2 regions of the Streptacidiphilus rugosus AM-16 genome follow, and region 1 is predicted to be linked to the other one. Evidence: riboswitches for the same ligand, from Rfam matches in the RefSeq annotation. Region 1 holds a riboswitch; the other holds the start of a gene.

Region 1 (3,938 bases):
CACGCCGAGTTCGGCCACGGCTGGGTCCAGGGCAGCGGCGTGGGCCGCGTGACGCTCCGCTTCGAATCCCCGGGCTCCCCGGTCGGCCGCGTCCGCACCTTCCCGGTGGACGACCCGGCCCTCACCCCCGCCCCCGCCCTCCCGCTCCACCCGGCAACGCCGGACAGCCGCGGCGCTCTGCAGGCGAGCAGCCCCCAGGGGCGCGAGGAACTGCGGGAGCAACCACCCTGTGCGGATGGCCCTGCTCACTGAGGACCATCTGCATGCCGGTGGCTTGTCGCGCCGTTCCTCGCGCCCCTGGGTGGTTGCAACGCGCCCTCTCTTTGGCGGTAGCGCGCCGTTCCTCGCGCCCCTGAGGGGGTGGCTACATGCCCATCGCGTGGTCGGGGAGGTCCGCCGCGGGGCCGACCGGGGCCATGGGGCGGGCTGCCGGGGAGGCCGGCGTGCCGGCCAGTGGGGGCCGCCGACGGGGGCGCCGGCGGCGGGGGGAGTGACCGGGGTGCCCGCAGGGCGCGAGCCGTCCTGGACCTGGATGTGCTCGCGGTGGAGCTCCTCGCGGACGACCTCCTCCTCGGTGATCCGCTCGGTCACCAGGCGGATCCGTTCCACCGGCACGATCGTCTTCTTCACGACCAGGCGCTCCTCGTGGAGGGTCACCTCCTCCACGCTCTCCGCGATCTCCTCCTCGGTCAGCTGCGCGCGCTCCTCCGCGCTGACCGGGACGCGCTCCACGCGGATCCGCTCGCGGACGACCGGGACGCGGCGTTCGACCTGCTCGGTCGTGACGTACTTGCGCAGCCGCGCGCGGCCCAGCACGCGCCACTCGGTGCTGATGTCCAGCCGCTCCTCGCGGCAGACGAACTCGACCGGGTCCGGCACCGGGTCCTTCGCACCGGCCGACTTCTGCGGAGCGGCCAGTCCCGGCAGCGGGTCGGTCAGCGGGTCCGGGCGTCGCTGCGCGTCCGCGCCGGGGAACGGCGCGGCCGGCGGCGTCTGCTGCACCGTCGGCGCGGGCGCGGGGGTCGACACCGCCGCCGCTGCCGGGGCGGCGGCAGCCGCCGCGGCTGCCGGAGCCGGGGCCGAGGTGCCGGTCTTCGGAGCCCCGCCGGTGACGAACGCGGCGGTGCGGCCCGCACCGGACAGCGGCTCCACCACCGGGGTGCCCGTCAGCGTCCGTTCCACCGGCTTCTCCTCGCGCTCGTTCTTGTGCTTCGCAGCCGCCGCCGCGGTCGCCGCAGTCGCGGCAGCGGCGGTACCGGCGGCCGCCGCCGGAGTCGCGGTCATCACCGTCGCCTGCGCGGGCTTGTCCGCCAGGCGGGCGCCGGAGTCCGCGGCGTGCTGGCCGTTGCCGGTGGGCACCTCGAGCCCGTAGTAGCGGTAGAGCTGGAGCTCCTGCGCCGGGGAGAGGTGCTGGCCGACGCCGAAGTCGGGGGAGTCCTTCACCTGCGACTTCTCGTAGGGCACGCGCAGCTCGTCGGAGACGAACTCGCTCGTCGTCAGCGGGACGAAGGCGTCACGGCCGAAGAGGCCGGTCCGTACGGCCGCCCACTCGGGCTCCCCGGTGGCGTCGTCGAGGTAGACCTCGTCCACCGTGCCGATCTTCTCGCCGTTCTTGTCCACGGCCTTGTGGCCGATCAGATCCCTGGGGTCGATCTCGGTCTGCACGCTGTTCCACTCCTCCATCGGCCGCGCCGGTCTGTTCAACTGACGAACGTGCTCAACTCATACGAAAAGGCACAATGATCGCTTTGTCGAACGTACGCAGCTCCACCGGGTGTGTCGCTGCTCCGTCCGGGTTCATGCCGGGTGGCCCGGGTGTGATCTGCGCCCCGTTCGTCGCGGGAAGCGCGCTGGTAGGCTGGCCGTTGACCGTCGAGCATGCGCGGGAGAGTCCGATCGTCCATCAGGGCGAGCGGCGCCGAAGGAGCAAATCCTCCCCGGAATCTCTCAGGCCGAAGTACCGCGCACGCGAGGTCACTCTGGAAAGCAGTACCGCGTCGGCAGTTTCGGGGCGGTACTCACCGACGGTGAAAGCCGGCTCCGGCCGGTGAAGCTCTCAGGTTCCATGACAGAGGGGGAGGTCGTCCGGGCGTCCACAGCGCCCATCGGGTCCGACCAGGAGGCCACACTCCCCATGACGTCCTCGCTTTCCGCGCTGGAGCAGTCCAGCCCCTTTGAGAACCGCCACATCGGCCCGGACGCCGAGGCCCAGGCGAAGATGCTGGCGCAGGTGGGTTACGGCTCCCTGGACGAGCTGACCGCCGCCGCCGTCCCGGACGCCATCCGCAGCCTGACCGCGCTGGACCTGCCGGCCGCCCGCTCCGAGGCCCAGGTGCTGGACGAGCTCCGCGAGCTCGCCGACCGCAACCAGGTGCTCCGCTCGATGATCGGGCTCGGCTACTACGGCACCTTCACCCCGCCGGTGATCCTGCGCAACGTCCTGGAGAACCCCTCCTGGTACACCGCGTACACGCCGTACCAGCCGGAGATCTCGCAGGGCCGCCTGGAGGCGCTGCTCAACTTCCAGACCATGGTCACCGACCTGACCGGTCTGCCCACCGCCGGCGCCTCCCTGCTGGACGAGGGCACCGCCGCGGCCGAGGCCGTCGCGCTGGCCCGCCGCATGGGCAAGGTCAAGGGCGGCGTCTTCGTGATCGACGCCGACACCCTGCCGCAGACCGTCGCGGTCATCGAGACCCGCACGGTGCCGACCGGCATCGAGACCGTCGTCGCCGACCTGAGCGAGGGCATCCCGGCCGAGATCGCCGAGCGCGGCGTCTTCGGCGTGCTGCTGCAGTACCCGGGCGCGTCCGGTGTGGTCCGCGACCTGGCCCCGGTCATCGCCCAGGCCAAGGAGCTCGGCGCGGTCGTCACCGTCGCCGCCGACCTGCTGGCGCTGACCCTGCTGAAGTCCCCTGGCTCGCTCGGCGCGGACATCGCGGTCGGCACCACCCAGCGCTTCGGCGTCCCGATGGGCTTCGGCGGCCCGCACGCCGGCTACATGTCCGTGCGCGCCGAGTTCGCCCGCAGCCTGCCCGGCCGCCTGGTCGGCGTCTCCGTCGACGCCGACGGCAACCGCGCCTACCGCCTGGCGCTGCAGACCCGCGAGCAGCACATCCGCCGCGAGAAGGCCACCTCCAACATCTGCACCGCTCAGGTGCTGCTGGCCGTCATGGCCTCGATGTACGCGGTCTACCACGGCCCGGACGGCCTGGCCCAGATCGCCTCGCGCACCCACCGCTACGCCTCCGTGCTGGCCGAGGGCCTGCGCCGCGGCGGCGTCGAGGTCGTGCACGGCGCGTTCTTCGACACCGTCACCGCCCGCGTGACCGGCCGCGCCGCCGAGGTCGTCGAGGCCGCCCGCGCCGCCGGGGTCAACCTGTACGCGGCCTCCGCCGACCTGGTCTCCGCCGCGTGCGACGAGACCACCACCCGGGCCGACCTGGCCGCCGTCTGGGCCGCCTTCGGCGTGTCGGGCGAGCAGGACGTGGACGCGCTGGACGCCGAGGCCGGCGCCTCGCTGCCGGAGGCGCTGCTGCGCTCCGACGAGTACCTGACCCACCCGACCTTCCACGCGCACCGCTCCGAGACCGGCATGCTGCGCTACCTGCGCAAGCTCGCCGACAAGGACTACGCGCTGGACCGCGGCATGATCCCGCTCGGCTCCTGCACGATGAAGCTGAACGCCACCACCGAGATGGAGGCGATCACCTGGCCCGAGTTCGCGAACGTGCACCCCTTCGCCCCCGAGCAGCAGGCGGGCGGCTACCTGCAGCTGATCGGAGAGCTCGAGCAGCGCCTGGCCGAGGTCACCGGCTACGACGCGGTCTCCATCCAGCCGAACGCCGGCTCCCAGGGCGAACTGGCCGGCCTGCTGGCCGTCCGCGCCTACCACCACGCCAACGGCGACACCGCCCGTGACGTCTGCCTGATCCCCT
Region 2 (3,938 bases), 4.9 Mb from region 1:
CGGGGAGGCCGTGCCACAGCAGCATGAAGAGCTCGCCGGCGGCGATCTCCTGCAGCAGCGCCTCGTACCGGTCGTAACGGCCGGGCGCGAGCTCCCGCAGTGCCGCTTCGATCATCGTCTCCGCCCCCCTCACGATCCGCTCACCCCAGGATCGCCCACGGCGATCCTTCGCCGCGGTGCAGCCTAGTACTCGCGCGACACCGGACGATCACGCCACGGGCTCGGTCGGAAACCAACTCTGCAGGCGACTGCCCGGCGCGCTCAGGGGCGCGTGCAAGCGCTCCGCCGTCGTCAGGCCTGGGAGTAGAAAGGTGCGACCGTTCGGAGCATCCACTGCGCCGTGGGGTCCTCGGCCACCGCGTCGAGGAGGACCAGGGAGACCTCGAACGGCAGCGGGACCGCGCCCAGCGCGCGGCCGAGCGCGAGGCCGACGGCCTCGTGGTCCGCCGCGTCGTAGCGGGCGAGCTGGACGCCGACGAAGAGCTTCGGGGCGTCGCCCTCCACCTGGACGTACGCGCGACGCGCCGTCAGCACGACCGGCAGGGAGGCCAGTTCGCCCACCGCCGCGGCCAGGAAGTCGTACGGCTCCTCGTGCGCCTCAGGCTCCCACGCCGTCGCGCGGACGCCCTCCTCGGCCGGGTCGCCGCACAGGTCGGGGACGCCCGCCGCGGGGACGGGGAGTCCGACCGCGCCCTCGGGGTTGACCGCCAGGCCGACGCCCTGCGGGAGCCCGCGGGCCAGCTCGCGGACCGGGGCGATCGCGTACGGCATCTCCGGGCCCGCCACCGCGCGCAACTGCGCCTCCGAGCTGAAGACCGGGACGAAGGGCTGTCCCGCCAGCTCCGTGGTGGGCAGGTCGAGGGTGACCCCGTCACGGCTCGGGCCGGACGGCATCGGGACCCAGACGTGGCTGCGGCCCAGCACCTCCATCAGGCGCGGCGTCGCCCCCGGGTCGCCGACGGAGGCGGCGAGCGCGAGTTCCAGCTCGTTCTCCGGCCACCTCCCCACCTGCTGCTGCGGGACCCCCGGGTACTCCTGCACGGTCTCCTCCACCTGTTCGCCAGCGCCCGTGTGCCATGCCATGATGGGCCCACTCACAATCGCATACCGGCCGTTCGAACCCGCGCGGGAGAGCTCGGCGACACACCCCGTCCCGGGGCGGGTCGTCGGCGCCGAAGGAGCAAGCCCTCCCCCGAATCTCTCAGGCACAACACCGCACGGGCGAGGCAGTTCTGGAAAGCGACCAGTCACGTTCGGCGTGCTGGTCCACCCACGGTGCAAGCCGTGCCCACGGGCGCGGTGAAGCTCTCAGGTCGCAGCGACAGACGGGGAGGGACCCTGCCGCAGCATGCCCTGAACCGCTTGGAGATCCTGCTATGTCTCTCCGCCTGACCGCGCTGGACGCCGTCCATCGCTCCCTCGGCGCCACCATGACCGACTTCGCCGGCTGGGACATGCCGCTGCGCTACGGCAGCGAGCGCGAGGAGCACAACGCCGTCCGCACCAAGGCCGGCCTCTTCGACCTCTCCCACATGGGCGAGATCACGGTCACCGGTCCGCAGGCGGGCGAGCTGCTGGACCACGCGCTGGTCGGCTTCGTCTCCGCGCTCGCGGTGAACAAGGCCCGCTACACCATGATCTGCGCCCCCGACGGCGGCATCCTGGACGACCTGATCGTCTACCGCACCGGTGAGGCCGAGTTCATGGTCGTCGCCAACGCCTCCAACGCGCAGCTGGTGCTCGACGAGCTGACCGCCCGCGCGGAGGGCTTCGACGCCGTCGTGCGCGACGACCGCGACGCGTACGCGCTGATCGCCGTCCAGGGCCCCGACTCCCCCGCGATCCTCGGCTCGCTCACCGACGCCGACCTGCCGGGCCTGAAGTACTACACCTCCCTCCCGGCCACCGTCGCGGGCCGCCCGGCGCTGCTCGCCCGGACGGGCTACACCGGCGAGGACGGTTTCGAGCTCTTCCTCGCCCCGGCCGACGCCGAGGCGGTCTGGGCCGCGCTGACCGAGGCCGGCGCCTCCTACGGGCTGATCCCCTGCGGGCTCTCCTGCCGCGACACCCTGCGCCTGGAGGCCGGGATGCCGCTGTACGGGCACGAGCTCAACACCTCGCTGACCCCCTTCGACGCCGGCCTGGGCCGCGTCGTGCGCTTCGACAAGACGACCAACGACGGCGCCTTCGTCGGCCGTGAGGCCCTGGAGAAGGCCGCCGAGCAGGCCGCCGCCACCCCGCCGCGGGTGCTGGTCGGCCTGGTCTCCCCCGGCCGCCGGGTCCCCCGGGCGGAGATGAACGTCGTCGACGCCGAGGGCACGGTCATCGGCTCGATCACCTCCGGCGCGCCCTCCCCGACCCTGGGCAAGCCGATCGCCATGGCCTACGTGGACGCCGCCCACGCCACGCCGGGCGGCAGCGTCGCCGTGGACGTGCGCGGCACGCACGAGCCGGTCGAGGTCGTCGCGCTGCCGTTCTACAAGCGCGCCCGCTGAGCCGCGGCGCGCCCGCGCCGCAAGAATCACTCTTCGGGGTCACCACATTCTGGGACGACTGGCCCCCGTTTCGCCGTACCCACACCTCATCCGGGAGAATCACGTCATGAGCAACCCCCAGCACCTCACGTACAGCAAGGAGCACGAGTGGCTGACGGCCGCCGAGGGTGGCGTGGCCACCGTCGGGATCACCGCCTTCGCCGCCGACGCTCTCGGTGACGTCGTCTACGTCCAGCTGCCCGAGGTCGGCGACACCGTGGCCGCCGGCGACACCTGTGGCGAGCTGGAGTCGACCAAGTCGGTCAGCGACCTCTACACCCCCGCCTCCGGCGAGGTCGTCGAGGTCAACCAGGCCGTCATCGACGACCCGGCCCTGGTCAACTCGGAGCCCTTCGAGGGTGGCTGGCTTTTCAAGCTCCGTCTCGACGGCGAGCCGGAGGGTCTGCTCAGCGCCGACGAGTACACCGCCCACACCGGCGGCTGACCGCCTGTCTGACGAGCCGAGGGATCCCCAGAACGCCATGACCGTCCTCAATCAGTCCCTGCACAGCCTCGACCCCGAGGTCGCCGCCGCTGTGGACGCCGAGCTGCACCGCCAGCAGTCCACCCTGGAGATGATCGCCTCCGAGAACTTCGCCCCGGTGGCGGTTCTGGAGGCCCAGGGCTCGGTGCTCACCAACAAGTACGCCGAGGGCTACCCCGGTCGCCGCTACTACGGCGGCTGCGAGCACGTCGACGTCGTCGAGCAGCTCGCGATCGACCGGATCAAGGAGCTCTTCGGCGCCGAGCACGCCAACGTGCAGCCGCACTCCGGCGCGCAGGCCAACGCCGCCGCGATGTTCGCGCTGATCAAGCCCGGGGACACGATCCTCGGTCTGGACCTGGCGCACGGCGGCCACCTGACCCACGGCATGAAGATCAACTTCTCCGGCAAGCTCTACAACGTGGTCGCCTACCACGTGGACGCCGAGACGAACCTGGTCGACATGGACGAGGTCGAGCGCCTGGCCAAGGAGCACCAGCCCAAGCTGATCGTGGCCGGCTGGTCCGCCTACCCGCGTCAGCTGGACTTCGCCGCATTCCGCCGGATCGCGGACGAGGTCGGCGCGCTGCTGATGGTCGACATGGCCCACTTCGCCGGCCTGGTCGCCGCGGGGCTGCACCCCTCCCCGGTGCCCTACGCGGACGTGGTCACCACGACGACGCACAAGACCCTCGGCGGTCCGCGCGGCGGCGTGATCCTCTCCAAGGCCGAGTACGCCAAGAAGATCAACTCCGCGGTCTTCCCCGGCCAGCAGGGTGGCCCGCTGGAGCACGTGATCGCCGCCAAGGCCGTGGCCTTCAAGGTCGCCGCCACGGAGGAGTTCAAGGACCGCCAGCGCCGCACCCTCGAAGGCGCCAAGATCCTCGCCGAGCGGCTGACGCAGTCGGACGCGGTCGAGG

What was found. A riboswitch is a leader RNA that binds a small molecule or an ion and turns the genes downstream of it on or off. The one in region 1 is predicted to bind glycine.
Region 2: linked by a shared signal. The riboswitch ahead of gcvT (glycine cleavage system aminomethyltransferase GcvT) and the one ahead of gcvP (aminomethyl-transferring glycine dehydrogenase) in region 1 are both predicted to bind glycine.

Annotation. Positions count from the first base shown of each region.
Region 1 is NZ_JQMJ01000004.1:1,311,575-1,315,512, reverse strand. It holds gene BS83_RS15105 (DNA polymerase IV) at 1-252, shown strand, start outside; partial or broken gene BS83_RS48905 (PRC and DUF2382 domain-containing protein) at 586-1,683, opposite strand; glycine riboswitch at 1,874-1,973, shown strand; gene gcvP (aminomethyl-transferring glycine dehydrogenase) at 2,135-3,938, shown strand, end outside.
Region 2 is NZ_JQMJ01000004.1:6,225,559-6,229,496, forward strand. It holds gene BS83_RS37160 (enhanced serine sensitivity protein SseB C-terminal domain-containing protein) at 1-115, opposite strand, end outside; gene BS83_RS37165 (enhanced serine sensitivity protein SseB C-terminal domain-containing protein) at 292-1,083, opposite strand; glycine riboswitch at 1,117-1,226, shown strand; gene gcvT (glycine cleavage system aminomethyltransferase GcvT) at 1,377-2,495, shown strand; gene gcvH (glycine cleavage system protein GcvH) at 2,602-2,979, shown strand; gene glyA (serine hydroxymethyltransferase) at 3,017-3,938, shown strand, end outside.